Regions from separate parts of the Halobacillus naozhouensis genome, predicted to be linked through region 3. Evidence: predicted binding sites of a transcription regulator. Region 3 holds the regulator's gene; each other region holds the start of a gene.
What was found. Region 3 encodes LexA, which represses DNA repair genes until DNA is damaged. Its sites were predicted from a motif close to CGAACATATGTTCG; they were not measured.
Positions count from the first base shown of each region.

Region 1: P9989_RS07000 (YhjD family protein) is a predicted target of LexA. The motif match lies at 7,070-7,083, and genes of this name have one in related genera.
Region 2: P9989_RS07945 (DNA polymerase IV) is a predicted target of LexA. The motif match lies at 8,033-8,046, and genes of this name have one in related genera.

Region 1 is NZ_CP121671.1:1,336,949-1,347,273, forward strand. It holds gene P9989_RS06965 (LacI family DNA-binding transcriptional regulator) at 1-900, shown strand, start outside; gene yhfH (protein YhfH) at 1,322-1,450, opposite strand; gene P9989_RS06975 (MBL fold metallo-hydrolase) at 1,566-2,312, shown strand; gene lplA (lipoate--protein ligase) at 2,370-3,371, shown strand; gene P9989_RS06985 (fatty acid--CoA ligase family protein) at 3,516-5,045, shown strand; gene P9989_RS06990 (DUF3939 domain-containing protein) at 5,452-5,916, opposite strand; gene P9989_RS06995 (competence protein ComK) at 6,107-6,655, shown strand; gene P9989_RS07000 (YhjD family protein) at 6,681-7,049, opposite strand; gene P9989_RS07005 (TVP38/TMEM64 family protein) at 7,259-7,906, shown strand; gene lepB (signal peptidase I) at 7,964-8,503, shown strand; gene addB (helicase-exonuclease AddAB subunit AddB) at 8,768-10,325, shown strand, end outside.
Region 2 is NZ_CP121671.1:1,503,707-1,514,031, forward strand. It holds gene P9989_RS07890 (hypothetical protein) at 29-226, shown strand; partial or broken gene P9989_RS07895 (shikimate kinase) at 271-497, shown strand; gene P9989_RS07900 (DinB family protein) at 590-1,066, shown strand; gene P9989_RS07905 (AraC family transcriptional regulator) at 1,667-2,542, shown strand; gene ymzB (protein YmzB) at 2,598-2,951, opposite strand; gene P9989_RS07915 (MBL fold metallo-hydrolase) at 3,138-4,067, shown strand; gene P9989_RS07920 (nitroreductase family protein) at 4,140-4,661, shown strand; gene P9989_RS07925 (aspartate aminotransferase family protein) at 4,710-6,089, opposite strand; gene P9989_RS07930 (MurR/RpiR family transcriptional regulator) at 6,264-7,130, shown strand; gene P9989_RS07935 (hypothetical protein) at 7,173-7,376, opposite strand; gene P9989_RS07940 (ferritin-like domain-containing protein) at 7,457-7,903, opposite strand; gene P9989_RS07945 (DNA polymerase IV) at 8,065-9,321, shown strand; gene P9989_RS07950 (WYL domain-containing protein) at 9,335-9,562, shown strand; gene P9989_RS07955 (YolD-like family protein) at 9,562-9,900, shown strand; gene P9989_RS07960 (YetF domain-containing protein) at 9,921-10,325, opposite strand, start outside.
Region 3 is NZ_CP121671.1:2,114,616-2,124,940, forward strand. It holds gene P9989_RS11065 (methionine gamma-lyase family protein) at 10-1,269, shown strand; gene P9989_RS11070 (MerR family transcriptional regulator) at 1,388-1,789, shown strand; gene glnA (type I glutamate--ammonia ligase) at 1,808-3,139, shown strand; gene lexA (transcriptional repressor LexA) at 3,241-3,864, opposite strand; gene P9989_RS11085 (YneB family resolvase-like protein) at 4,179-4,838, shown strand; gene P9989_RS11090 (DUF896 domain-containing protein) at 4,913-5,146, shown strand; gene tkt (transketolase) at 5,555-7,561, shown strand; gene sirA (sporulation inhibitor of replication protein SirA) at 7,711-8,136, shown strand; gene P9989_RS11105 (YneF family protein) at 8,211-8,438, shown strand; gene P9989_RS11110 (cytochrome c biogenesis CcdA family protein) at 8,602-9,306, shown strand; gene P9989_RS11115 (Na(+)/H(+) antiporter subunit B) at 9,372-9,800, shown strand; gene P9989_RS11120 (CcdC family protein) at 9,913-10,325, shown strand, end outside.

The DNA of each region.
Region 1 (10,325 bases), 780 kb from region 3:
TTAGGGTATGTCCCCAATTCATCAGCAAGGAGATTGCGAAGGCGGTGCACAGAAACGATTGCTGTCCTGCTGCCGCGAGTTACGAATCCGTTTTTTGGTAAATTGATCGAGTCCCTGGAACAAGAAGCGTCCAGGAACGGGTATCAGGTGATTGTCTGTCAAACACATGACAACAAGCAGAAGGAACTTGATTATTTGCAATTACTGAAAACTAAGCAAGTGGATGGTGTCATTATGGCATCGTTAATCAACGATTGGCAGGATATTGAACCCTATCTCGCATCAGGACCTATCGTTCTGTGTAATGAATACAGGCCGGCTAATGGAGTATCTATGATTCATATTGATCATAAAAAAGCAGCGTATGAATCAACAGCTCACCTTATTCATGAAGGGTGCGAACAGCTCGCCTACGTCACTGGCGGGCATGACACTTTCATTGCCTCAGAGCGGAAAGCTGGTTTTTTAGAAGCGCTTGCGGAAAATGATCTTCAGTTTGATCCAAAGTTGGAGGTGAACTGGGCTCTGGATGTTAATGATGGGCAGAAGGTTTTCCAATACTTAATTGAAAATCATTCGCACGTGGATGGCGTGTTTACTGGGTCAGACGAGGTAGCAGCCGGAATTGTTTATGCTGCGAGTCAATCTAAGTTGAACATTCCGGGAGATCTTGCAGTTGTAGGCTTTGACAATCAGATGCTTTCCCTGCTTATGGTTCCGGCCATAACGACGATTGAACAGCCCGTGGAGGACATGGCAGCCAAAACCATTGAAGTATTAGTCGAGAAAATGAATGACAAAGGCACCAATCAGGAGAGACGTTTTGTTTACCCCCATCAACTAATTGTCAGGTCGTCTACCAACCGGGAGCAAATCCTTTCTCAATCCGCACCTTTGTAGGAGTGCGGATTTTTTATGTGTAAAAAGTTAGAATCAGTTGTTTTTTGGGTAGAATGAGGAGAGGTTTGGTTAGAATGGGATTGGATTAAGGAAGAGTTCTTTTAAGCTTGGACAGAATATTTCAGAGTTAGGGCAGAATCGCTTATAGGAAGTTTGGTTAAGTTCGGGTTTAAGGAAGTTCGGTTAAGACCGGCACGTCCTGTGCCAACACCGAACTACCCCACATCCTGTGGGCATGTGCCCAACACCGAACTACCCTACATCCTGTGGGGCATGTACCAACACTGAACGACCCTACGTCGTGTAGGGCATGTGCCAACGTCGAGCTACTCCACTACGCGCGAGGGCAAAAAAATAGCAGCTTATGCAGCTGCTCATATAGAGGATGTTCCAATTTTATTGTTTTGTGGAATAGGGCCTTTTAACGAGCAGGGGAGTTGCATTCATCACATAAATTACTGTAGCAGTCGGCTTGTTCTTGAATGACATTGCCACAGCTTGAACATTGTTTTTTTGGAAGATTACGAAAGAACTCGATAACATTCATCATGATAGATCGCCTCCAAATATTTATTGTAAACTCATTGTATTATAACAATATACAAAAATCAATAGGCTGTTATAAAACAAAATAAATTAGGAAAAAAGTTGGGAGGAGTGGGAAAATGAAAATAACGGTCATCGGATATTGGGGTGCTTATCCTGCTTCAGGCAGTGCTACCTCCAGCTATTTAATCGAAAAGGATGGATATGCTTTACTAATCGATTGTGGAAGTGGTGCTTTGTCAAGGCTGCAGCCGATTAAGGAAATCATGGATTTGGATGCGGTGATTCTGTCTCATTACCATCAGGATCATATCGCTGACGTAGGGGTGTTGCAGTACGCCTGGCTCGTTCAAAATTCCCTTAACGAGACGGAGCAGGTTCTGCCTATTTACGGTCATACAGAAGATGAAGCAGCGTTTAGTAAGCTTACACATCAGTATACCCGCGCAATGGCTTATAATCCCGACGAAATTCTTTATGTGGGGCCATTTTCAATTGAATTTACTAAGACGAGTCACCCTGTTCCTTGTTATGGAATGAGAATCTGTGATAGTACAGAAACGGTTGTGTATACGGCTGATACAAGCTACAACGAAGGTTGGGCTTCTTTTGCCAGAGGGGCAGATCTGCTGATCACGGATACAAATTTTTACAAAGGAATGGACGGAAGCGGACCTGGCCATATGACAAGCGCGGAAGCCGCAACGATCGCAAGGGACGCCAAGGTGGAGGCCCTTTGGTTAAGTCATTTGCCGCATTTTGGCCATCACACGCGTCTGAAACAAGAGGCGGAGGATATTTTTCAAGGATCGATTCAATTAGCAAAAGAGGGATTAACTTGGGAGAAGGATCCTAATAAATTGTGAAATCGTGTCGAATCTCGTACAATAGAATATGGGTATAAAGCAGGAAAGGATGATTAGATGCTAGTAATCGATCATGATACTAAAAGCAATGACCCGCGCATCAATTTAGCGGTGGAAGAATATGCTTTGAAAAATTTAGATATTAATGAGACGTATTTGCTTTTTTATGTGAATGAGCCTTCGATTATTATCGGAAAAAACCAAAATACGGTCGAGGAAATTAATACGAATTATGTGGACGAGAATGGGATTCATGTGGTTCGTCGTTTATCTGGAGGCGGTGCGGTTTACCACGATCTCGGGAATTTGAGCTTCAGTTTTATAACAAAAGATGATGGCGACAGTTTCCATGACTTCGCTAAATTTACGGAGCCTGTTACGCAAGCCTTGCAAAATCTCGGAGTAGAAGCAGTGCTGTCAGGGCGTAACGATATTGTTGTGGATGGCCGGAAAATCTCCGGTAACGCGCAATTTACGACGAAAGGGCGTATGTTTAGCCACGGCACCTTGATGCTGGATTCTGAAATCGAAAATGTTGTGTCGGCGCTTAATGTTAAAACAGAGAAAATCAAGTCTAAAGGCATTAAATCGATTCGCAGCCGTGTCGCTAACATTTCTGAGTATCTTGATGAACCGATCACGATTGAAGAATTTAAAAACTTGATCGTTCGTTATATATTTGATGTAGAGAACGAGGAAGATGCTCCTTACTATCATTTAACGGAAAAGGACTGGGAAGAGATTCACAAAATAGCAGATGAGCGCTATAAGAATTGGGATTGGAATTACGGCCGGTCACCGAAGTTTAATATCCAGCATACGAAGCGGATCGAAGGAGCAGGAAGCTACGATATTCGCCTTGATGTAGCAAAAGGTTATATTCGTAATGCGAAAATCTACGGAGACTTTTTCGGAATCGGGGATATTGCTGATATTGAAAATAAATTAGTCGATACAAAATATGAACGCCAGGCCATTTCTGAGGCTGTCGCTAATGTCGATATCTCGCACTACTTAGGGAAGATTACAAAAGAAGACTTTCTAGATATGATTTATTAGTACGAGAACCGGTGTTTTATTACAACACCGGTTTTTGTAATAGGGCATTGTTGCTAATTAATTGTCTGTATTTTATAATAAAATAGAATATTTTTAAAAAACAAAATGAATGAATGGTCATTCATAATTAAAGGGGAGCAGTAAATGAACTTAAGTGATCAACTGTCCGTTGTAGCTTCAGCACACCCTTCAAAGGAGGCATACTTGTTCCAGGGGGAAGGAGTATGCTATCAGGAGTTTGATGAATCTGTATCGAAATTTGCGTCAAGCTTACGCGATCTCGGCTATGGAGAAGGGGATCATATCGCTCTGGTAAGTGGAAACAGTCCGTTGTTTATGATCGGCATGTATGGAGCTATGCGGGTCGGCGCCACCGTCATTCCAATTAACCCGACATACACGACAGAGGAAATGAGTTATATTTTGAAAAATGGTGATGTGAAGGCTGTTATGACGATGGATGTATTAATGGAGAAATTCGAGCACATGGATGACGACCTGGCTATCTCACATTATTTTGTAGCTGAAACGAGAATAGGTAGTGCGAAATCTTCCTTATCGGAAAAAATGAAATCGTTTACAAAAACCGTGGCGGAGGGTGACCCATCTTTTTCAAGACCAGAATTACATGAAGAAAATGTAGCAGTTATTTTATACACGTCGGGAACTACAGGTAAACCGAAGGGAGCCATGCTTACTCACAAAAATCTCTATTCAAATGCTAAAGATGTTGCTGATTATCTGGATTATTCGCAGGACGATCGGGTCATCGCTACGCTTCCGATGTTTCATGTGTTCTGTTTGACGGTAGCCTTAAATGGTCCGCTTATGAATGCAGGAACAGTACTGATTGTGCCGAAGTTTTCGCCTCAGGAAGTTTTTGAAGTTGCCAGCACGCAAAAAGCCACGATATTTGCAGGGGTACCAACGATGTACAATTACTTAGCTCAAACAGGAAGCGGGCAAACGGAGGCTTTTCAACATATGAGAGTTTGTGTGTCAGGAGGATCCTCGATGCCTGTAGCGCTGCTGAACAAATTTGAAGAGCAATTTAATGTGCGGGTTTCCGAAGGGTACGGTTTATCTGAGGCTTCACCTGTGACAGCTTTTAACCCGCTGGACCGGCCTCGTAAGCCTGGTTCGATTGGGACGAACATCATGAACGTAGAAAATAAAGTAGTGGACGAGCTTGGTGATGAGCTGCCACCGGGGGAAGTTGGTGAATTAATCGTCCGCGGACCAAACGTAATGAAAGGGTACTACAAAATGCCCGAAGAGACAGCCGTAACATTAAGAGATGGGTGGCTGTACACGGGGGATATGGCACGAGTGGACGATGAGGGCTACTTTTATATTGTTGATCGGAAAAAGGACATGGTTATTGTCGGCGGCTACAATGTGTACCCGAGAGAAGTGGAAGAGGTCCTGTATGGCCATCCTGATATTTCCGAAGCAGCTGTTATTGGTGCTCCGGATCCAAATGCTGGAGAAACGGTGATCAGTTTTGTTGTTTCAACGAATCCAGCCTTGGATGAATCCACTCTTAAGGCATACTGCAAAGAATATTTAGCTAAGTATAAACAGCCTGCAAGAATTCACTTTATGGAGGAGTTACCGAAAAACACGACAGGTAAAATCTTGAGAAAGAATTTACGGGAAAAGCTGGCGCATTAACAGAGTGCTGCGCTTCTAAAATGATAGGATTTGGGAATGCCGAAAGATGTAAGGATGTCATAAACTAGTAATGGCGCAAGGGTTTGCGGTCTTCCGCAAAATCTTTTCGGTGAATAGGGCAGGAAGATGTATTACAATAGATTTAGATAAGCGATCGCGCTTATTTATTACACACCATCTGTGGTAATTACATCACATTTGGGGGTCAGTAATCATTACTGATGAGTGTAGTTATGAAGGAGCTATATATCGTTTCTTCATACAATTAATTCCCTCACTCAAAAGTTAACCAGTCGTCTCATTGGCCAATGCTCAAAGTAGCATTGGCACTTTTTTTGCAGTACAAACTCTTTTAGCCGAATTTCTTCTGTCGTGTCAACGAAGGCGTTTGCGCTCCTGTTCTATGTTAGTCCGGTTTTTTGTACGTAATCATAAATTCTTCATTTGTTAAATAAAAATCACGTTCAGGACGTTCTGGTAACAGCCCTAACCCCTCAAGCTTAAAATAATTGATCTTTTTATAAGGATCGCCTTCAATCACAGGAGGCTCTTGTGTTTGCTGTATATACTGGTCTACAGCATGTTGGACGGCGTCTATATCATAGGCCAATTGTTTGTCTTCTTCGGTGAATATTTCGTAAGTTTCCCGTGACATATAATAGTTTTGTTTGGGTATTCCGTGCAGATAAGGTGCCAGTAATGCATAATCGAGTGTTAAGTCGTTATTGATTAAGACTTTTAGCGGGATTTCGTCTGGTTTATCAGCTGCATACTTATGGATCGCCCGCCGTACTTCATCTAATGATAAATCTTTCACCTCAAGAGACTGTTCTTGCTTTTGCTGGTGCTTCTCCTTCTTTTTTTTCCACATGCACTTGCCCTCCTTATTAAAATTTTCAGACCCCGATATACCATAAATTACCCTTTTCAAGAGGATTGTACTCCCGTAAAAAAAGTTTCAACTTTTTTGAAAGAATATTTAGACTTTCGGAGCATTTTTTGGTAAATTTAAGAAGTATAAGTTACTTGTTCCATTTTACCATGGAAAAAGTCACATGATTATGGAAAGGAAGTTGAGAGATTTGGATTATATTCAAGACAGAGAATATGAGGTAAACCCGCAAACTATGGCTTTAATCGCTAAGTATGATCGGCATGGTCAGGTAATTACGGAAGTGATTGAAAGCGAGGAGCAATTTGACTTACCTTTTCAGCCTGGTCGAATTATTGATCAATCCTGCCGATATTTTGCCAGCAGCCTTGAAGGGCGTATGGCCGGGACTAAACAAGTAGCTGGGTTTACGCATAAGCCACCAATTGTCATTTCCCAGAAAATGGGCATGTATTTCTTCCCTATTATTTCCCCAAAAAGAAAAGAGTGCTCCTGGATCGCCCACAAGTATATTCGTTCTTATAAAGGAGAAAAAGATCATACCACGACCATCTGCTTTATAAATGGGACGTCCGTTAATGTTCCAGTGTCCGCGGGGATGATTGCGAACCAGGTCCAGCGAACAGCACAATTCCGATTCATCCTTGAGGATCGTTTAAGTCACACGCCAGCGGCTTCTGCTTCCCAGACTGACCGGGTTGCTGAGAATTTAGCATAAGAGGCCGTTCACAGACTCGCCCAGATCACTCAGCAGGCTTATAAACATCTTCCATTAGTTTAAACAAAATACTTTCTACTTTTTTTCTAATAGCTGGATTAAAGTAGTTGCGTTTTTCTTCATAGCCGTGGGCTAGAAATAAAAAAGAAGTAAATGAATCATTGCGTCCCGACTCGATCACTTGCAAGTGCTGATGATCCATTTGGGCTTTGAGTTTCTGCCTTTCCTTTCTAGCCGCGAGCTCCATTTTGTTCAGCTGCTCCATATACGGCTCTTTAATTTTAAATGGCCCGCGTTCGAAGTGTTTTCGGTCCTGACGAATGACTGCAATGGCCATTGTCAAAAATAAATGATGTGAGGCAATCTCCAATTCTTCTTGTTTTAAGTGCCGCATGAGGCTCCCTCCATGTGATGAGAACGTTTGTTCTTGTATTATTATATCACGATTTTGAAAAATGTATGCAAGAATATTTTTCAAAGGTTAAACATGGCACTGGAGGGGGAAACTGTAGATGGGCTCATCTTTCAGTAGGCAGGAGCTCGTGTATCTATTAAAATAGAAGAAGCATCTGCTGTTTTCCGGTAATAATAAGGGGCGCCATCATGTATTTATTGAATATAAACGTAGATAAAATAAAAAAATTAGCCGAAGATGATCGCTTATTCGAATATGTTATTAACCAATTGGAGCAATTACAGAGTTTCGGGCCGCTGCCTGGAATTATACTGCCTATGCTTGAAGCATTCTTGCCGATCTTACCGCTAATCGTCTTTGTCCTGGCAAATTCGGTTGTGTATGGCCTGTTTAAAGGGTTTTTGTATGCGTGGATAGGAACGGCTTTTGGGTCTATTCTTGTTTTTATGCTCGTTCGACGTTTGGGGCAGAAGAGGTTCTTTAAAGTAATTAGGAAAAATAAGCAAGTTCGGCGGGTCATGACGTGGCTGGAGGATCACGGGTTCGGGCCCCTGTTTCTATTAATGTGTTTTCCATTCTCGCCTTCCTCCGTTATTAATGTCGTAGCAGGTCTGTCTACGGTGAGCCGCCAGCAATTTATCCTGGCTGTTCTGCTAGGAAAGTCCGTTATGATCTTTACGGTGGCCTATGTGGGCAGCAGCATCGTTTCGTTCGCTCAAAATCCGGTCAAGTCGATCGTGGTAGGTGTCTGTATTCTATTGTTTTGGATTCTTGGGAAATTTATTGAAAAAAGATTGCAGCGCAAAGCGGAAAAACGTACAGGTCAGAACGGTTAGATTCATGTTCAAAGGGGTAGAATAATAGGAGAAGAACATGTGCTGGAGGATAGAATGATGAAAAAATTCCATAAGATCATTCAGGCTGTGCTGGTGGCGTTTCTGTTGGCATTCGTGTTTAAATCTTATTTATTTGCAAGTTACGTAGTCGATGGAGAGTCGATGGAACCTACTCTCGAGGACGGGAATCTATTAATGGTTAATAAAGTAGTCTATGACTGGCAGAGCGTAGACCGGGGAGATGTGATCGTATTTCATGCCAATGAAACGGAAGATTACGTGAAACGGGTCATTGGCACCGAAGGGGATCACGTTGCTTTCCAGAATGATGTATTATATGTAAACGGCCAGCGTGTTTCCGAACCTTATTTGGATGAATTAAGGCCAAGGGATGGGAGGCTGTTTACGACCAATTTTACGCTTGAAGAAGTAACTGGAGAACGTGTAGTTCCAGATAACCATTTGTTTGTGATGGGAGACAATCGAAGAGACAGTCTGGATAGTCGATATTTCGGCTTTGTGTCGACTGAAAGTATTGTCGGGAAAGTAGATGTCTGTTATTGGCCGGTTTCACAAGTAGATTTACAGTTTAAATAAGATGGTCAGACATCGTCCGGGGCTGGGCGGTTTTTTTGTGGAAAAATCTTGACAATTGATAGGAGGAGGTGGTAATTGGGCAGGAGAACAATCCCTCTGAGATAATAATAAAAGCAACCCTATCCTAACTGAATATAAATGGTATAAAAATCAATAGACGGTTCCAATTTCCTTAGCCGGCAAATGGCCGCAATGATTGACCAGTACCTCCCAAATAGAGGATACTATAATAAGAGAAAAAATTATCGAAAAGGGGTACATGACATGGCGATACAGTTTTTACTTGGACGTTCCGGGGCAGGCAAGGGCGTGCGAGTGCTTGAAGACATTGAAGCAAAGTTAAAAGCTGATCCAAAGGGACGGCCGATCATGTATATCGTTCCCGATCAAATGACCTTCCAGCAGGAATATACGCTGCTGAAACGAGACGGTGTGGAAGGATCAATTAGAGCTCAAGTGTTCAGTTTCTCACGCCTGGCGTGGCGTGTTTTTCAAGAAACGGGCGGCGGAACAAAGAAGTTTATCAGCTCGACTGGCATACAGATGATGCTGCGAAAGATTGTGGAAGAACGGACGTCAGAGTGGAGAGTTTTTCAGAAGGCCATTGAAAAACAAGGCTTTATTGAGCAGCTTGAAGGGATGATCACGGAGTTTAAGCGTTATAACATTTCACCGCAAACCTTGCACATGCAAATGAATGCTATGGACCAGATTGTCCATAAAACAAGTCATGAAGAAGGATTACGGGATAAGCTTGATGATTTATCCTACATTTTTGAGTACCTCACTGATGCACTGAAAGAACAATACATAGATGGGGAGGACCAGCTGCAGCTGTTGGCTGATAAAATTCCAGAAGCCCAATTTTTAGAGGGAGCTGAGGTTTACTTAGATGGGTTCCACAGTTTTACCCCGCAGGAATATACGGTTATCGAGGCACTGCTGAAAAAGGCTGATCGTGTTGTAGTATCGTTAACGACAGAAACGCCTGAGCTTGAGGAAAATCAGGAACTGGATCTGTTTCATGAAACGAAGGAAACGTACTTTACATTAAAGCAGATGGCTGAACAAGCAGGAGTAGAAATCGAGGGCAGTGTTGAACTGGATCATAACCATGGACGTCTGAAAGGCCAGCCAGCTTTATTGCACCTTGAGCGTTATTTTGATCAGCGCCCGGCTCCTGGGTTTGAAAGAGAAGCACCGATCCAAATTGCTGAGGCCGCTCATCCCCGGGCTGAGGTGGAAGGGGTTGCTCAGGAAATCCTCCGTTTGGTGAGGGATGAAGGTTACCGCTACAAGGACATGGCGGTGCTGATTCGAGAGCCTGAAGTGTATCATAGTTTAATTGAGACGTTGTTCGTGGATTATGGAATTCCGGTCTTTATCGATGAAAAAAAGACGATGCTGAACCATCCCGTTATGGAATTAATTCGGTCAGGGCTTGATGTAATCGAAGGAAACTTTCGTTATGATGCGGTGTTTCGTTTACTGAAAACAGGACTGATCCCCTCGAGTAATCCAACCTTTCCGTTAACAGAGGATGCGATTGATGAACTAGAAAACTATGTGCTGGAATACGGGGTACGCCGGCGGGATCGCTGGTTTAGTGAAGAACCGTGGATTTATCAGCGGTTTAGAGGATTCGAGCAGTCCTCCCAAACAGATGAAGAAAAACAGAAACAGAAGCGGATTAATGCTTATCGCAGGCAAGTCACGAGGGTGCTGGAACCATTTGATAAAGAACTCAGAGAGGCAGCGACGGTTGAAGAACGTTCCCGAGCGGTTTACGGCTGGCTGGAATCGATGGAAATCCCTGCTCAAT
Region 2 (10,325 bases), 610 kb from region 3:
AGTATTGTTAGGGAAGGTGGGAGTTTAGATGAATCGTAAAACAAAATCAATAATTGGATTAATAGGGTCTCTGATCGTATGTCTATTTGGTTCATACCGCCTAGTGGTTGAAGCCCCTTACACTGAGAGTTTATTGATTGTTCCAATAGCGTTTGCGGTAACAGGTTTTATAGGGATTATTGGAAATGCAGGTAATTTAAAAAAGATAAATAACAATTCTCATTAAAAAAAGCAGTGAAGTTTATTACCAGATTTAGGTGGTGTCCCGTTTTGAAAAGGAATTTCCCTAATAAAATCCATATTATTGGTTCAGTGGGGAGCGGAAAAACAACGTTAGCAAGGGAGTTGTCTGAAAGCTAAATATCCCTTTTTATGAATTAGATAATGTAGGTTGACAACGAAACAAATATGGTGATAAAAGAAGAACAGATAAAGAAAGGGAGGAATATTTGGGTTCAATTGTTCGTTCCAAAAAGTGGATTATAGAGGGCGTGCATAAGGTCTATCAGGATGGACGCTATACGTTACAAAATTGATCTTTATGATCGGTAGTTAGGTCACCCAACGCTATGCTTAGGAGTGTGAAGCAATGAACGTTTTGATAGAACAGTATAATTGGATTCGATGTACGAGAGAAAAACTATTTCATTATTGTGAAACGATAACCCCAGAAGATTATACGTGCGAACTTGATCAATTTGGCTGGGGATCCATACGTAATTTGCACGTACACGTAGCGGAATGTTATCAATCCTGGCTTGGGAACTTTGGCCTTGAAAAAGGTCTTTCGTTGGCGACGCCGGACCTTGTGAGCAATGTGGGGGAGATGAGGCGGATTTTTGAAAAGGTAGACAGGCTTGTTATTGAGTTTCTTGAGAAGTTTGAAGGGCAGTGGAACCTTGGTATTTCAGGGTCTGTACCATGGCATGATGAGGAAGAAGAGCTAACTCCTCTCTGGCTTTACACTCATGCAGCTACTCATGAATTTCACCACAAAGGGCAAATCGTAGCGATGAGCAGGCAGTTAGGGTACACCCCGGATGATACCGATCTAATCGAGCCGTAATCAGAAGAATAGGCTAAAAGGCTTCATGTTAAATTTTATGGATGAAACCATTCAAGCAAAATGGCAGAATGACACGGTTTCCTATTAGAAGGAGGACCGTGCCATTTTTTATAATATGTAAATATTTTCTTTACTGGCTTGGATTGCTTGCAGTGTCACCTTGCTAAATATGCTGCTTTAGAAAAGTTAAGCCTGCTTGCGTGATGCGAGGATCTGATAAAGAAACAGTTAGAAAATCATCTGGCCCTTTGTTTAAGCCAAAACCTGATGCGAGACGGCATTTGAGCGTATGTTCCAGGACATCATAAAAGGATTCCTCACTTAGGTGACCTTGCCAGCGGTCGATCTGCTTTGGGTACTGATGAATTTCATTAAGGATTCGCGCGACTTCGCCATTAAATTCCTCACTCGATTTAAATATGATGAACACTCCTTTCTAGTATCTAGTCTACTAGAATTGCGTTGACTATCATAGCTCAAAAAAGAGAGCTGATGAATAGGTGTCTGCTTCTTTGTACAGGTAACCCTGCACAATGGAGCACGAAATGTCGGGGGGAGGCCATCTATTCCTGTTACTCTGAAAAGGAAGGAGGTCAGCTAATGGATTCGGTTAAGAGTATGAATGAAGCCATTGATTATATTGAAGAACATCTTCTGGACACCATTGATTTGAAGGAGACGGCGAGAAGGGCGTTTTGTTCTGAGTATCATTTTAGTCGGATGTTTTCGTTTCTTGCCGGTGTTTCGTTATCGGAATATATACGCCGCAGACGACTGACTCTGGCGGCATTTGAGCTCAAAAACAGCTCGGGAAAGGTTATCGATATAGCGTTGAAATACGGCTATAACTCACCAGATTCTTTTGCCCGCGCATTTTACAACGTTCACGGCCTTACACCGTCTGAAGCTAGAAAAAATGGCCATTCTCTCAAAGCTTATCCGCGAATGACCTTTCAATTAGCCATTCAAGGGGGAGAAGAAATGAACTATCGAATCGAAGAAAAACAGCCATTTCGGATTGTGGGCACGAAGAAAAGGGTTCCGATTATTTTTCAGGGTGAGAATCCGGAGATCGCAGCGATGTGGAAAACGTTAAATGAAGAGACAATTCGTAAACTTAAGGATCTTTCTAACGTCGAACCTGAAGGATTGATTCAAGCATCGACGAATTTTTCTGAGGGCAGGATGGAAGAAAAGGGGGAGTTAGATCATTATATCGGCTCCGCTACAACTAAGGAAGCGCCGGAGAACTTCGATCAGCTTGAAGTCCCGGCAACGACGTGGGCAGTATTTGAGGCGGTCGGTCCGTTTCCTGAGACGCTGCAAAACGTGTGGGGACGCATTTATTCGGAATGGTTCCCGTCCTCCACCTACGAACAAACAGAGGGACCTGAAATGTTGTGGAACGAGCATATGGATGTCAAGTCCTCAACTTTTACAAGTGAGATTTGGATCCCCGTTGTAAAAAAAGTATAAGGGCTTACACTCAAAAATCCCCATTCCTGGGTGCAGGAGGGGATTTTTGTGTTGCCTATTGATCGATCAGTTCAATTCTGTAAGTCCCACGCTCTGTGATTAACGAGAAACATGATTCATCAAATTGATATAAGCTCGTGTCTTCGAGGGGGATTTCGTAAAAGGATGACGGCAGCGGCTGGGGGGCGGGCGTTTCCGTTTGAATGGTTCCCGTGCCGTTTAATTGTAAGGCATGCATCGGTTCGTACTCGTCGAGGCGTCTCGTATTCGTTTCATAAGAGATTGAATTCAGCTGCATGAAGGTTTCGTCGTGATCTTCGAGTTCTTGTTTAGACACCTTAATCGTTTTTCCACTCCACTGCTGCAGCAATTCATTAAATTCCTCAACGGATAAGTAGTCTCGGCTCATAATAATCCCTCCTAATCCTTAGATTTTCCTAAGTGGCCTGAAATCATACGAAGGAGGGTCTGGAACGCTTTTGTTCTTGAATTGTCAGACAAATTAATTGACGACAGTTGTGTATAACAGCTAAAGTTACCGATAATAGGAACTATTTTATTCCAATCTAGAACGTGTTCATTAAAGGGGAAAGCTATGTTGGAAAAAATGACTAAAAACATCGATAGACTGGTGATTCCATTTCCATCAGGGATGCAAGAAGTGAATTGTTATTTGATCGAAGGCGATCAAGGCTACACGGTGATGGATACAGGCACTTATTCCAACGAGGCCAAAGCAGGGTGGGAGAAAGTGCTGAGGTCAGGGATGGTAATCGAAAAAGTTGTCTTAACTCACACCCACCAGGATCATATTGGGCTTGCGAAGTGGTTTCAGCAGGAGAAAGGTGTTCCTGTCTATACTTCGACGATTAGTTACAATGCAATGAAGAAACGCCGAGAGACGAATGTCAGGCACAACATAGATCATTTAATCAAACGTCACGGTGGACTTGGAGTTCCCGAGAAAATGGCTGATGATTCGTTTATTTATGATTTTGAACCCGATGGATTGTTTGAGGAAAACGACAAGATTCTGCTGGGGAATGATGTCTATGACACGATTTGGACGCCAGGCCATGCTCGCGATCATGTTTGTTTTTACAGTGAAGAGAAGCAAGTAATGATTATTGGCGATCATCTGTTGAAACATATTTCACCTGTGATCGGGCTCTGGTTAGGCGAGGAAAGTGATGTCTTACAGGATTACTATGATTCGCTTGAGCGCATCAAGACGTATCATGTCCGCGTCGCGCTGCCTGGTCATGGAGAGCAGATCGATCATTTAGCTGAACGGGTGGATGAAGTCAGGGAGAGACATGACCAACGCCTTCAGGAAGTGTTAGATGGAATTCATAATCAGTGGAAAACAGCCCATGACATCTGTCAGGACATGTATGGGATGTTACATATTGTTTTATGGTTAAGCCCGTTCATGGCGACGCTCACCCGATTAATTTATTTAGAAGGGCTTGGAAGAGTAGAACGGAAAACGGTTGATGGAGAGGTGTTGTTTCGGGCATGTTGAACGGGTTTTGCAAGACTTCAACAGGGTATAAAACTTGAAGGAGTTATTTTTTTACAAATGAGGGAGTTAAGTATGGATGTGCTAGAAGCAATTAAGGCTCGAAGGGAAATTACATCTTATAAGGAGAAGCCGGTTCCCGATGATATCCTGCGCCAAGTGGAGGATGGGGGCGTTTTTGCTCCAACAGGCAATAATCTTCCGTCTAAACACTTGATTGTAGTGAAGGAGCGGGAAACGTTGGATAAGTTAGCTGAGACCACACCATATATGACTTGGTTGAAAGAAGCTCAGGCAGCTATTGTGGTGGTCGGGAAGCCGGAAGTGAGCAAATATTGGCTGCAGGATGCTTCGTTTGCGTGTGCGTTTATCTGGCTTGAGGCTGTTGAAGTAGGTCTTGGTTCAGCTTTTGGAGCGATCTATCATGCGCAGGATGAGCAAGAATCTGTGAATCGGGAAACGCATGTTAGGAAACTTCTTGGAATCCCCGAGGACTGCCGCATTGTAGCCGGTTTGGGACTCGGTTATCCGGATCAAACGCCAAAGCCAAAGACTCACATGCCGAGAGATGAAATCGTCCGTTATGAAACTTTTTAAAGGAATGTGAAGGAATCCCTCTGCAGATTTATGCAGAGGGATAGTTTTTCAGGTGAGTTTTGATAAGGCTTGTTCATAAGCTGCGAGTGTGTCTTGTATTTCCTTTTCCCCGTGAACCGTTGATAAACTGTAACGGTTTAACGGCTTCGTATAAATGCCTTCATTTAACAGAAGAAAATCTAATTCTTTTCTCATAGAAAAATTCGCCTGTTGAAAATCACGGTGATTCCCTATCGTTTCCTTATCGGTGATCACTACATTGAAAATAGAACCGAGGCCAATTGTCTGCATGGAAATTCCGTGTTTCCCAAACAGCTCGCTGAGGCCTTTCTTTAACTTATTGGTCATGGTCACGACATGGTCCATTTCCTGTTCAAGTACGTTAATGGTGGCGAGTCCGGCGGCGAGAATAGTTGGATGGCCGTTGTATGTGCCGCTATGAAACAGGACGTCTTTTGCTTGGGATGATTTACTGTGGCTTGAGTCGAACACATCCGAATTGGAAGTAGGAGCACTCGTCATGAGTACGTCCTGCTTTCCTCCCACAATCCCCACAGGAAAACCACCGCCAATTACTTTTCCTAATGTAGTAAGATCAGGGGTGGTTCCATAAACGGCTTGGGCACCGCCGAGCCCAACACGAAACCCTGTCTTGACTTCATCAAAAATTAGCAGAATGCCGAGCTCTTCTGTGACCTCTCGGAGTCCTTTCATAAAGGATTGATCAGCTGGAATAAACCCGCTTTGAATAGGCTCCAGGATCACCGCTGCGATATCATCTTTCTTTTTCCTCAAAATCTCTGCCGTGGCATCGAGGTCATTAAATGGCAGCACAACAGTGTGTTGCTGGTGATACGGATCGACTCCTTTTGATTCGATGACGGATGCCGGCTCCGTAGCGGGGCCGGCGTTGTCGAGTGAAGGATTAACACTTAAGAGGACCTGGTCGTAACCTCCGTGGTAATGACCTTCAAACTTGGCGATTTTATGCTTGCCTGAGTAAGCATGTGCCATACGGATGGCTAAAAGGGTCGCTTCTGTACCTGAGTTTGTGTAACGAACTTTCTCCATACTCGGATAGTGCTGCATGATTTTTCTCCCCATTTCCACCTCGAGTCGGTGTGGAGTTCCAAATAAAACTGTTCCATTGGCCTCCATCTGGGACTGGATGGCATTGGTTATGGCTGGATGTCCGTGTCCAAGCATCAGGGCACCGTAGGAGAGGAGGTAATCCACATATTGATTGCCATCGATATCATATAGTTGCGCGCCAGCTCCTTTATCCATAATAACCGGATAAGGATCAAAGGCTTTAATATTAGCCGTGACCCCGCCGGGCATAACGTGTTTGGCTGCTGCTGAGAATTCCTTGGATTTGGGTGTTCTTCTTAGGAATTCGGACAACGCTTCGTTTTTTGTTTGATGCATACACTCCACCTTCTTCAGGAATATTATATTACCTAATTTATTTATTATGAAATTTATATTTCATTTTACATCGCTGACTCGAATTTGTGAATACTAATTTTCTTTTATATAATGAATATGAAATTTATATTTCATAAATGCTTGGAAATTTTGTAATAAAGGGATAGATAATGTATGGAACACAATGTTTATCAGCTCATGGCTGAAAAAATGCCGCTCATGAGTAAATCACAAAAGAAAATAGCGTCCTATGTATTGGAGCGAACCAGTACCGTTCCATTTCTAAATGTAGCTAAACTGGCGGCGGAGGCTGAAGTAAGTGAGGCAACGGTTGTACGGTTTGCTGTTTTTTTAGGGTACTCCGGCTACCCAGAACTTCAGCAGGCTATGCAGCATGCTGTTAAGCAACAATTGTCCACGACAGAAAGACTGAAGATGTCTTCGGAAATGGGGGAGGGAAGAGAGCAGGCGGTCTATGATCTGTTTCATAGTGACCAGGAAAATATTCGCTTAACAATGGAACAGTTAGATGTAACAGCCTTTTTCCGGGCTGTTGAGGCATTACTTGAGGCAAGGAACATTTATATTTCTGCCAATCGAAGTGCCGCTTCACTCGGTGTATTTCTTCAATACTATCTCAGTGTCATGTTAGGCAACGCTGAAAGAGTCGGGACGGTTGAAAATAGTGCGGAACAGTTGTACAAACTTGGGGAAGGAGACGTGGTATTTGCGATTAGTTACTCACGTTATACACGAAGTACGATCAACATGGCATCCTATGCAAAGCAGCAGGGCGCCACAACGATTGCCCTTACTGATTCCTTATTGTCCCCGCTCATCCCGAATGCGGACATAGCGTTGACGGCTTCAAGCCAGCTTCCGTCGTTTATTGATTCATTCGTTGCCCCATTTAGTGTAGTCAATGCGCTGGTGGCAGCGATTGGGAAGGAAAGAATGGCTGAAGTAGAGGAGCGTCTTGGGAAATTTGAAGACATCTGGGATGAGCTGGATATTTTTTATAAGGAAGAGAGAAAAACATAAAAACACAACCCTTACGCAGGGTTGTGTTTTTTTAGATCCGAGCTACAGGCTCTGATTGTCTTTTTTAGAGTTTTTTAATAACGTCATCGTCTTGCGTAGATACGCAAATGCCAAATAGCCGAATCCGATCACAAGCAGACCGCTCAGTACCACCCAAGCTCCGTTCAGCCATTGTGGAACAAAGAGGGTAAGAAGCGTTAGCAGAATCGCTGCGACCATAAAGGCAGATAATAAGCGAACGATCATAAGGCTCCCTCCAGAACTTAATCTATTTTCTTTATTATAACGCTACGAGATCTCTTTTGTCGAAGAGGGATGGAAGAAAATCAGGGTGAGCCTATAAAATAGAGGAACCATACCGCATGATTTTGTTCATCTGCTGATGCGCGTCTGAATGATTCTTTGATAAACACATCGTGTGCTTTATCGGCTATTTCTAAATAAAAGTCCACTGTTTCCTGTTCATCTTTAAAGGCTGCTGTTATCCCTTCCCTATATGCGTTCGGGCATTCTTCGATAATTTGAGGGACAGGTTGTCGTCCTGTCAGGATGGTGTAGATTTTCTTAAAGGTTTCCAAATGATCCTTTTCATCTTGAAGGATTTCGCGAATCTGCTGCTTCTCTTCTTTCTTTGGTGCGATCTCGATTAGTTGGCTGTAACACGCGACTGCACTGTATTCCCCATCGATGGCCTGTTTAATGTCCCGAATTAGGGGAGCATCGTATGGAGTACGATAATTTCCATAAGGATTGTAATATTGGTTTTGATACATGAGTTTAATCCTCTCCTATATTGACGGTCTCATGATTCAGCATATGCCCTGTCGTCAGGCAAGTGTACTTTCTTTTTTTAGTGTGGTGTAAGTTTCCAGTATACATCTTGAGGTCCCTTACATATAATAGGAACAAATGTTCGTGGAAAAGGTGAGGAAGAATGGACTATTCAATTTATCCTAGAAATGATGTTTTGTGCATTGATATGAGATCTTTCTATGCAAGTATCGAGTGCGTCAAGCGCGGGCTCGATCCGAAGACCGCATTGCTGGCGGTGGTGGGGGACACAAACAGACGCGGCAGTATCGTTTTGGCTGCCTCGCCCTTTCTTAAAAAGAAGCATGGGATCAGTAATGTCAGCCGCTTTTTTGAATTGCCGGAGGATCCGGAATTGGTGATTGCTCCTGCGCATATGGGTGACTATCTGGCCGTATCCGTAGAGATTACAAAGATGATGAAGAATTTTGTACCCAAGGAAGCGATTCATGTCTATTCGGTAGATGAGCTATGGGTAACGGTGAACGGATTGCGGAAACTTTATGGTTCTCCTTATGAGATTGCTAAGCTGATTCAGTCCCGGATTCGGGAACAGTTTGGAATTGAGTGTGTCGTGGGCATCGGAGATAATAAGTTCTTGGCAAAAGTCGTTATGGATATTCATGCGAAAAAGGCGAGTGACGGGATTGCCGAATGCCGCTATGAGGATGTCGAGGAGCTGTTATGGCCAAGGGATATCCATGAGATATGGGGGATTGGTTCACGGATGACGAGCAACTTGAATCGTATGGGTATTGTAACGCTCGGGCAGCTGGCTCAGCATCCGTTGAAATATCTGAAGAAGAATTATGGAATCATGGGTGAACAATTATATTGGCACGCCTGGGGAATTGACCTCAGTCCTGTGTGTGGAGATTTTGGTAAAACGGAACAAAAGTCATATGGCCACGGAATTACTTTGTTGAGGGATTATCAAAAAGAGGAGATCTTTGCCTGTCTGCTTGATTTGTGTGAAGAAGCCTGCCGGCGGGCGCGTCATGATGGCAAGGAAGGCAGGACCGTACACCTTGGCATCGGCTATTCAACCGAAACGGGTGGCGGGTTCAGTCGGTCATTGTCTGTCCAGATGCCGACAAATTCTACGATGGAGGTCTATCATATGTGTCTGCGCCTATTCAATCGGTTTTACGATGGCTCAAGCAAGATTAGGAGAGCCTCTGTAGCCCTTACCAATTTGGGAGAAGAAACCGACGTCCAGTTGAGCCTGTTTGAAGATCGGTCAAAAGAGAAAGAAATCGGGGCTGTGATGGACACCATTCGTGATCGCTATGGATCGACAGCTTTGCTGCGAGCCAGCAGCTATACGAGCGGCGGGATTATACCAGAACGCAGCCAAAAAATCGGCGGTCATTACGCGTAAAGAGGTGAAGAAGATGGAAGGGGTACTGATTCGTGCCATTGAACAAAAACAGAAGCTCGAAATGATTTATTTGGATGCGGATGGTCAAATGTCGCAAAGAATCATCAGAGTTCTCGGAGTCAGGAATGAGGATATCCTTGCTTACTGTTATTCGCGAAGAAAAGTGCGAACGTTTAAAAAAGTAAGGGTATTGTCTGTGGCACCTTTAGTGTTGCAAGGAAGACGATTGGAGGCACAGTAATGGATGATCGAAATCGGGATAGAGGGACAATCAAATGGACGTCGTTAATGCTGCCGGAACATGTTGAGCTCATTAAAGAAGTTTGGCAGGAGGATGAAGGCGTACCGAAGAAGGTGGTTGATGAACAGCAGGCAGAGGAGAATGAAGCAGTGATTCAGCATGCGATCCATGACGAATTATTGGTCGGAATCACCTATTACAATGGATTTAATTATAGCTATAGGAAAGCGAGGATCTTACATATAGATCCTCATAGAAAGAGACTCTCCTGCAGGAGCACCAGCAATGAACAATTGACAATTGAGTTTGAGCAGATTTATGAGGTTGTGCTGGTATAAGGGCACTTGGTGAAACTTCGTTAGTACGTTTGCACAAATAATCCATCCTCCTCCAGCCACTCTGCTATGAGAATCGATTGGGGGTCGTAAACGCCCTGGGCGGTAAGCTGTGTTTGTAACCAGGCTTCATCAACACCTAAATCGGCAAGCTCATCCTGTAGTATCTTTCCGTCCCGAATCAGAGTGACAGGGACATGGACAGAGGCAACGGGCATACCGAAATCCCCCTGTGTTGTTTTTTGATACTTCGTTTTTTTCAATATACTAATAGATCCGTTTGCTTCTAAATAACAAAAAGCCACTTCTCGGATGGAAAAAGTTTCACTCTGTCTGAGCAAGCTTTGCAGTTGATTCAGGTTCATGTGATTTTTCTTTAACTTCTCCCGGTCTACCACTCCATTTTTTATTAAAGCAGATGGTTTTCC
Region 3 (10,325 bases):
AAGAGAAAGATGAATGAACGTATAGAATCAGCAGAGCACCAAATTCGCTCGCAGCACGAGTATGTACAAGCGGTAGTAGAAAAAAATCAACGAAAAGTACTGGATGCTTTTCAAAAGCTGAAAGTGTCTGATTCGCATTTCAATCCCACAACAGGCTATGGGTATGATGATTTTGGACGAGATACTTTAGAAGAACTTTATGCTGAGATTTTTTCAGCGGAAGATGCCCTAGTCAGACCGCAAATTATTTCAGGTACACATGCGATTACCACAGCTCTTTTTGGTGTTTTAAGACCAGGGGATGAGCTCCTTTATATGACCGGAGATCCATATGACACGTTAGAAGAAGTTATTGGTGATAAAGCTGGTCAGGATAAAGGATCCCTGGCTGACTTTGGGATCACTTACAAGGCTGTTCCTTTAAAGAATAACCGGGAAGTGGATCGGGAATTAGTTAAGAGAACGGTATCTGAACGTACAAAGGTTATCGCCATTCAGCGCTCTAAAGGTTATGCTGATCGTCCCTCATTCACCATAAGTGAGATAAAAGAGATGATCCGTTATGTACGATCCTTAAAAGAAGATGCCATTGTGTTTGTGGATAATTGCTACGGTGAATTTGTCGAAGACCAGGAGCCTGTAGAAGTGGGAGCGGACCTTATAGCAGGATCACTCATTAAAAACCCGGGTGGTGGCCTGGCGCGGATTGGTGGTTATATTGCTGGGAGAAAGCACTTAATTGAATTGTGCAGTTATCGTCTGACAGCCCCGGGTTTAGGTAAAGAAACGGGAGCTAGTTTAAATACATTACAAGAGATGTATCAGGGGATATTTTTGGCTCCCCATGTAGTCGGAGAGGCGTTAAAAGGTGCTATATTTACTGCGAAGTTTCTTGATTCACTAGGGTTTTCCACTTCGCCAAGCTTTGATGAGCCGCGGACAGATTTGATCCAATCAGTTAATTTTGATAATGCCGAACAGATGGTGCGATTCTGTCAGGCCATTCAAGCAGCATCTCCGATTAATTCCCATGTGACGCCACACCCAAGTCCGATGCCTGGATATGATAGTGACGTCATTATGGCAGCGGGGACCTTTATACAAGGTGCCAGTTTAGAACTGACTGCTGACGGGCCGCTTAGAAGACCTTATACAGCTTTTGTGCAGGGTGGATTGACTTATGCTCATGTGAAAATTGCGGTAAGCCGGGCTGCAGAGGAATTAATTCAATCAGGCTTTTTACAATCAAACACAATTCAGAAAAACTGAAGTTCAAACCTTCAGTTTTTTTGATACAATTTCATGTTAGCTTACCTAACATAGCTTGACATATTAATTACATCCGTTATATGATAAGTGTAGAATTTCTTTTGGGGGTGGCAAATCGATGAGTGATCAAATTCGTCGTTCCATGCCGTTGTTCCCGATGGGGATTGTACAATCCTTAACTGATCTTTCTGCCCGGCAAATCAGGTATTATGAACAGCATCAGTTAGTAAATCCAGTACGATCAAACGGCAACCAGCGGCTCTTTTCATTTAATGATGTCGATCGTTTGCTTGAGATTAAAGACCTTATTGAAAAAGGTGTGAATATGGCTGGAATTAAGCAGGTGCTTACACTTACTCATCAACCGGAGAAGGAAACATACAGCGGAGAAGAAGTGGAAGTCCGTCATGAACTCACTGACAAAGAACTTCGCCGAATGTTACAACAAGAATTATTCACCGCGGGAAGGCAGGGAAAGGCTAGTATAAGGCAGGGAGAATTATCACGATTCTTCCACTAAAGACATAGGAGGAGACACATGGGATTAACAAGAGAAGAAATTTTCAAGAAGATTGATGAGGAAAACGTAAAGTTTGTCCGTTTACAATTTACGGATATGTTGGGTACGATTAAGAATGTTGAAATTCCAGTAAGTCAAGTAGATAAAGCACTTGACGGGATGATGATGTTTGACGGCTCATCCATTGAAGGATTTGTCCGAATTGAAGAATCGGATATGTACTTAGTGCCAGATCTTGATACCTTCGTTGTATTCCCTTGGTCATCTGAAAAGGGAAAAGTTGCACGATTCATTTGTGATATTTATAACCCCGATATGACACCATTTGAAGGGTGCCCGCGTTATAATTTGAAACGTAATCTGAAGAAAATGGAAGAATTAGGATTTTCAGCCTTTAATATCGGAACAGAACCTGAGTTTTTCCTTTTCAAACTTGATGTTAATGGTGAACCTACCATGGAATTGAATGACAAAGGCGGTTACTTTGATTTGGCCCCAACTGATTTAGGTGAAAATTGCCGCCGTGATATTGTACTTGAACTTGAAGAGATGGGCTTTGAAATCGAAGCTTCTCACCATGAAGTCGCGCCTGGTCAACATGAGATCGACTTTAAATATTCCGATGCAGTTAAGCACTGTGATGACATTCAAACCTTTAAATTGGCAGTTAAAACAATTGCCCGCCAGCATGGGTTACACGCAACTTTCATGCCTAAACCATTGTTTGGTGTGAATGGATCAGGGATGCATGCCAATATGTCTTTATTCAATAAAGACGGAAATGCCTTCTTCGATGAAAATGGCAAAGAGCAGTTATCTGATGTTGCTTATCAATTTACAGCGGGCATTGTGAAGCATGCGACTAATTTCACAGCTGTAACCAACCCAACAGTCAATTCTTATAAGCGTTTGGTTCCTGGTTATGAAGCTCCTTGTTATGTAGCATGGTCAGGACAAAACCGCAGCCCGCTCGTTCGTGTTCCGACTTCACGCGGTCTGAGTACACGTATTGAAGTGCGCAGTGTTGATCCAGCAGCGAATCCGTACATGGCGATGGCCGTACTGCTTGCTGCTGGACTTGATGGGGTTGAGAACAAGCTGGAGGCTCCTGCCCCGGTTGACCGCAATATTTATGTGATGGATAAAAAAGAACGCGAAGCACACGGTGTTAAAGATTTACCTGCAACACTTTCTGATGCGCTTCTCGAACTGCAGTCAGATGAGGTAATGGTTAAAGCTCTTGGAGAGCATTTGTTTGAACATTTCATTGAAGCTAAAGAAATCGAATGGGATATGTTCCGTACTCAAGTACATCCTTGGGAACGCGAACAGTACCTGCAAACATATTAAGATTAAGATTAAAGCCCCCATGAAGCCATAAGGCTTCATGGGGGCTTTTGTTGTAGTCCATTAAAAAAGACCGGGAGCAATTGATATGCTCCCGGTCTTTTTTAATGGACCGTGCGATAAAGTCCGACTACTTTGCCTAGTATAGAAACATCACTTAATATAATGGGATCCATTGTTGCATTCTCAGGCTGTAAGCGAATATGCTTTTTCTCTTTGAAAAACCGTTTTACGGTAGCTTCTTCATCTTCTGTCATAGCCACTACTATGTCGCCATTTTGAGCAGTTTGCTGCTGGCGAACAATGACCATATCTCCATTCAGAATACCAGCCTCAATCATACTATCTCCCTGAACAACAAGGACAAATGTATTTTCATCTGATCCCGCCAATGAATTCGGGAGAGGTACATACTCTTCAATATTCTCTATAGCAGTGATCGGTGAACCGGCTGTTACCTTACCAATAACGGGAGCATAAGAAGCTTCGCCCCTTGGAATGCTCTGATCCTCTTCTAAGTCAATCACTTCTATTGCTCGGGGTTTGGTAGGATCTCTTCTTAAATAACCTTTCTTCTCTAACCGAGAAAGGTGTCCATGAACGGTCGAGCTTGAGGCGAGGCCGACGGATTGTCCAATTTCTCTTACAGAAGGAGGATACCCCTTCAATAATACCTGTTCTTTAATAAAATCTAGTATTGCTTGCTGACGTTTTGAAAGTTTATTCATAGACTGACACCTCGTACATAGGATTATAGTAACAACAGTGTACCATGTGGTTTCAAAAAATGCAAACAAGCGTTCGAAACAAATCTTGACAGGAACGATTGTTCGTATATAATAAAAGTAACAAAAGCGAACAAACGTTTCTAAGAACGGTTGTTCTAATCGGGAGGATGAATGACATGTTTAATAAACTTTCTAAGCTCGATATTACGTATATCCTGTTGTTTGCAGCCAGTCTAGCTTTCTTATATTTCTCTATGGTCACAAGTTTATAAATGCGTTATCCTTGTTTTGATCCAATCAAGAGGTGAGACATCATGAAAGCAGTTCTATATTGTCGTGTAAGTACCGAGAAGGAAGCACAAGTTTCCTCTTTAAAAAGACAACGGAGTGAATTAATGCAGCTGGCTGAGCACCAATCCATAGAAGTAATAGATTGCATTGAAGAGCAAGCCAGCGGATATGAGATCGAACGAGAGGGTGTCTTCTGCTTGCTAGACCATTTTGCAAATGAACGAGCAGAGGCCCTTCTTATTCAGGACGAGACAAGATTAGGTCGAGGAAATACAAAAATTGCGCTTTTTCATCAGTTTCATAAGCTTAATGTTCGTATTTATTCTCTTTCTCATGAAGGTGAGTTGCAAATCTCTGAATCAGATTCGATGGTTTTGCAAATTGTCGGAATTGTTGAAGAATATCAGCGAAAGATACATAATATGAAAATTAAGCGAGGGATGAGAAAGGCTGTTAAGGAAGGATACGATCCCAGCCATAATTTGTCGAACCAGCACTTGGCTCCAGGAAGAGAACGACTTGTTTTTCCTATAGAAGAAGTAGTTCGATTAAGGAACAACAAATTAACCTTTAAAGAAATTGCAGCAACACTGCGGGGGCTTGGCTATGGTGTTTCTAAAGCGACTGTCCATCGCAGGTATCAGGAATACGTCTCACTTGAAAAACAGCAAGAGGACGGGTAACATATGAAATAGAACAAGGGTCTGGTGACGCTTGTCTTTTTCATGGCGAATACCAGGTAAGGAGGTATGTGCAAATGTTATCTAATGAAAAGCTTAACAGAATCAATGAACTAGCCAATAAATCAAAAGAGGAAGGCCTCAATAAAGCTGAAAAAGCTGAGCAGAAAGAGTTGCGTCAGGAATATTTAAAAAATGTTCGCAGCTCTTTTAAAAATCAACTCAAAGGTATGACGGTTGTTGATCCAGAAGGTAATGACGTTACACCTGAGAAGGTTAAAAAGATGCAGCAAAATGAGAAAAAGAATTGAGGACAAAAGCGTAAGCGCCCCTGTAGACATGACAAACATAAGGCAAGCGGCGCAATGGACAATACTTCAGGGAAGTTCGAGCAAAAGAAAGTTCGACTAAGAACGGCACGTACTGTGAGGCCACGGAGGCGAATTATCTTATGTCTCGAGTGTCTGGGTGCTGGAGGCTGAATGTGGCAAACCTCGTGTAAGCTAATCCACAGATATTTTATAATTCCCTGTGTACAAGGAATGCCGTACCCATTTATGGGTGCGGTTTTTTTGTTTATCCTGCAGAAACTAGGGAAAAATACTTGAGGAGTTTAAGAGAAATTGTAGAAAAAACGATAACAATGCTTGTCACTTGCTCATTTTCATTATAGGATTATACATGGTACATATACGGAATTTTGAAAGGAGAATGTTTACATGGCAGCAAGCCTTGAACAGACATCTATTAATACAATTCGAACACTCACTATTGATGCAGTCGAAAAAGCACAATCGGGTCATCCAGGTATGCCAATGGGTGCAGCTCCAATGGCGTATACACTATGGACGCAATATATGAACCATAATCCGAAAAATTCGGATTGGTTCAATCGGGATCGTTTCGTTTTATCAGCGGGACATGGATCTATGCTACTTTACAGCCTGCTGCATCTTTCTGGCTATAATGTCACGATTGATGACATTAAATCTTTCCGCCAGTGGGATTCAAAAACCCCTGGTCATCCAGAAGTAGGGCATACAGATGGAGTAGAAGCCACAACGGGGCCGTTAGGACAAGGGATTTCAATGGCTACAGGTATGGCGATGGCAGAAGCTCATCTGGCCGCTAAATATAATCGTGACAACTTTGATGTTGTGGATCATTATACATTTTCTATCTGTGGTGATGGTGACTTGATGGAAGGCGTTTCTCAGGAATCTGCTTCTTTAGCCGGCCACTTAGGGTTAGGGAAGTTAATCGTTCTTTATGACTCTAACGACATTTCATTAGACGGTGACTTAAATCGCTCCTTTAGTGAAAGTGTTGAAAAACGTTATGAAGCTTATGGCTGGCAAGTCATTCGTGTTGAGGATGGTACAGATACTGAAACTATCGCTCAGGCAATTGAGCAGGCAAAACAAAACACAGAGCAGCCAACCATGATCGAGGTTAAAACGGTTATCGGGTACGGTTCCCCAAATAAATCTGGTAAATCTGCGGCTCATGGTGCACCACTGGGTGATGAAGAAATCACGGCTGCCAAGCAGCACTATAACTGGGAGCACGAACCATTTCATGTTCCAGAGGAAGTTTATAATGACTTCAAATCAAAAGTTCAGGAAAATGGTGAAGAAAAAGAAGCTCAATGGAATGAACTTATGAAACAATACAAGGAAGCATACCCTGAGCTTGGTAAAGAGCTGGAAGAAGCCATCAATGGAGAACTTCCGGATAATTGGCAGGATAGCCTTCCAGAGTTTACGGCTGGTGAAGATAGCCTGGCAACTCGTGCAGCATCTGGGAAAGTTATAAATTCCTTATCTAAAACAGTTCCTTATTTCTTCGGAGGCAGTGCCGACCTTGCCGGCTCTAACAAAACTACTGTAGAAGGTGAAGAAGATTTCTCTCGCAATGACTACTCGGGTCGTAATGTATGGTTTGGCGTCCGTGAATTTGCCATGGCCTGTGCACTAAATGGTATGGCCCTTCACGGCGGCTTAAAAGTTTATGCTGGAACATTCTTTGTCTTTAGTGACTACTTGCGCCCGGCATTGCGTTTATCAGCTATCATGAATTTACCTGTAAACTATGTATTTACTCATGACTCAGTAGCTGTTGGGGAAGATGGTCCGACTCATGAGCCTGTAGAACATCTTGCTTCATTAAGAGCAGTTCCGAATCTTTCACTCATTCGTCCGGCAGATGGAAACGAGACAAGTGCTGCTTGGAGAGTTGCTCTTGAGTCAAATACGACCCCTACAGCTCTTGTCCTGACTCGTCAAGGATTGCCGACACTTGAAGGTACAAGTGAGAAATCATATGAAGGCGTGAAGCGCGGGGCGTATGTCCTTAGCGATTCTGATAAAGAAACGCCTGATGGCATTTTACTTGCATCAGGTTCTGAAGTGCAGCTTGCAGTGAAGGCACAAACTGAACTTAAAACAAAAGGATATGATGTAAGAGTTGTGAGTATCCCTTCATTTGATCGTTTTAAAGCTCAAAGCCGCGAGTATCAGGAGAAGGTTCTGCCTGATGGGGTAAGAAATCGCCTGGCTATTGAAATGGGAGCCTCATTTGGCTGGGACCGTTATGTGGGGCTTGATGGAGCTGTCATTGGAATCGATACATTTGGAGCATCAGCACCAGGGGATGAAGTTATAAAAAACTATGGCTTTACAGTAGAAAATGTCGTCAAACATGCTGAGAATTTGATGAACAAATAAATAGAGCTACGGACTACCGCTTTCTAGTATGCGGTAGTCCTCATTTAAGTTTTTATAATTCTGACAAAAATCGTAGATGTAGCAAGTCATAATGTGACAAATTATTCGCTCTATGCTCTGTATAATCATGAGCAAGGAGTGATAGAGCTATGCAATTTGTAATTTATGCGATTAAACAAGAAGTGTGTGAACACTATTATTATAAAGTAGAAATAATAAAGCGATTTTTTGAAGAATGCTTACGTGCCCCTCATTCTGGGTTGCTTCAGAAGCAATTAGATTATATAACGGAAGATTTCTCGTATAAGCAATGGTTTGCGGACCGCTATAAAGGCTTGCGCAACATACCATTCTCTATTAATGCGAACGGGGAATTATTCAAACGCGGGCAAAATTATGATATCATTATCAAAAAGAATGGCAGTTGTCTATTACAGTGTGACAGTCTCTGGCAAGCAGAACGAGTGTTATTTCAACCACTAAGAATGTGCGATCAGTCGTTTTTTATTGTAGAAGAAAGTGGAGAGCATTATGGATGGATTTCCCCTCTTTCAAGTCAGCGCTTGTTATCGTAGAATGCTCTATTGTATTCGTGTGAGCATTTTACTATACTGTTATGGGAGACAAAACGAAGGAGGAAGACGTAGAGATGACTTTAGGCATAGTGTGGGTAATTATTATTGCCGTCTTGGCCCTCGTTGGTGGAGCAGCCCTGGGCTTTTTCATCGCGAGAAAATATATGATGAACTATTTAAAGAAGAACCCGCCAATTAATGAACAAATGTTACGTACCATGATGATGCAGATGGGACAAAAACCATCCCAGAAGAAGATCAATCAAATGATGCGGGCTATGAACAACCAACAGAACAAATAACAAGTCGAGACCTTCTCTTTCATACCATATGGAGAGAAGGTTTTTTAATGGATAGATGTGTTTCAGTTAGGGCAACCTTCATGGTATGTTCACAACTGATTCATCGTTTTTTTAAATTTGATTTGATACAATAAGATTTGAGTCGATAAATGGGGGGCGTGTTATGACAGATGTAAATATTTTGTTAGCTTTTGGGGCTGGCTTTCTTTCCTTTATATCACCATGTGTTTTACCTTTGTATCCCGTGTTTCTTTCCTACATAACCGGAATGAGTGTAAATGAGTTAAAAGAAGATAACGGTATGCTTAAGAAGAGAAGTATGGCTCATACCATTTTATTCTTGCTCGGTTTTACCACGATTTTTATAATCTTAGGTTTTTCTGGGTCGTTATTTTCACAATTTTTTATTCAAAATGAAGAAATTATTAGAAGGCTGGGAGCTATTCTTGTAATTTTCTTTGGTTTTGTGATTATTGGGGTATTCAATTTTAAATTCCTAATGCAGGATCATAAGATTACTTTTAAAAATCGGCCAGCCGGCTATATAGGCTCCTTTATTATCGGTCTTACGTTCTCGTTAGGCTGGACGCCTTGCATGGGGCCGATTTTGGCTGCTGTTCTGGGGCTGGCTTCAAACAGTCCCGAGTTATTTCTCGTTATGATGATTTCTTACTCCCTGGGCTTTTCTATTCCGTTTTTCGTTTTATCCTTCTTCGTTGGAAAATTAGACTGGATTAAACGACATAGTGGAAAAATCATGAAAATCGGAGGGTATATTATGATTCTGATGGGGATTGCCTTATATTTTAATTGGATGGCGAAGCTGACTTCTTATCTAGCCGGTTTATTTGGCTTTCAAGGCTTATAAATCGTAGCATTCCATTGGATTTTATATTATGATGAAGATATTGAAACAGTATAAGGAGTTTAATTATGACTAGGACGAATGATTTAATCTTAAGAACAACTACATCCCTTATTGCGTTCATCCTGTTCGGGTTCTCAGCCTATTTATTTTTTGCCGGCCACAATGCACCTGGGGGAGGCTTCATCGGCGGATTGATGGCTGCAGCAGCACTCGTGCTCATGTACATGGCTTATGGACTCAATGCGATGGAGAAAGTTATTCGTGTCAACTTTCGGTACATGATCTTCACCGGATTATTAATCGCTGTGGCTACAGGGATCGGATCATTTATATTTGGAGAGCCATTTTTAAGTCACACTTTTGCCTATTTTCAGTTGCCTGTTCTAGGCCGGACAGAGCTTGCTACAGCCCTGTTATTTGATTTAGGTGTATATTTGACGGTGATCGGGGTTTCCATGACGATCATTTTGGCTGTGGCAGAGGATCAGGAATAACTTTTGCCAAAGAGAATCTAAGGCGTCAGGATTTTAAACGCCCTTTAAAGGAATGTAGTCCATGAATGTTGAGCAAAATTGATCAGGAATCGGAAGAAAGAGTGAAAACTTTATGTTTTGGATAATTGCAAGCACAGTAGTAGCTGCATGTATGGCCACGGTCATGATCTTTGTCCGTCTTAGGGCAGCTAAAAAGCCTGCCAGCGTAAAAAAAATCATTTTACCGCCGCTTTTTATGAGTACCGGGGCATTTATGTTTTTATTTCCAGCTTTCCGCGTAGAGTGGGGACAAGTTGCAGAGGCTGTTTTAGTAGGTGTGATCTTTTCTATTTTTTTGATTCGCACCTCAAAATTTGAAGTTAGGGAAGATAACATCTATCTGAAACCTTCAAAAGCATTTGTGTTTATTTTATTTGGTTTATTGATTTTACGGATCATACTTAAATTAATCATAGGTCAGACTATAGCTTTTGGAGAAATGAGCGGTATGTTTTTCTTGCTGGCTCTTGGAATGATTGTCACATG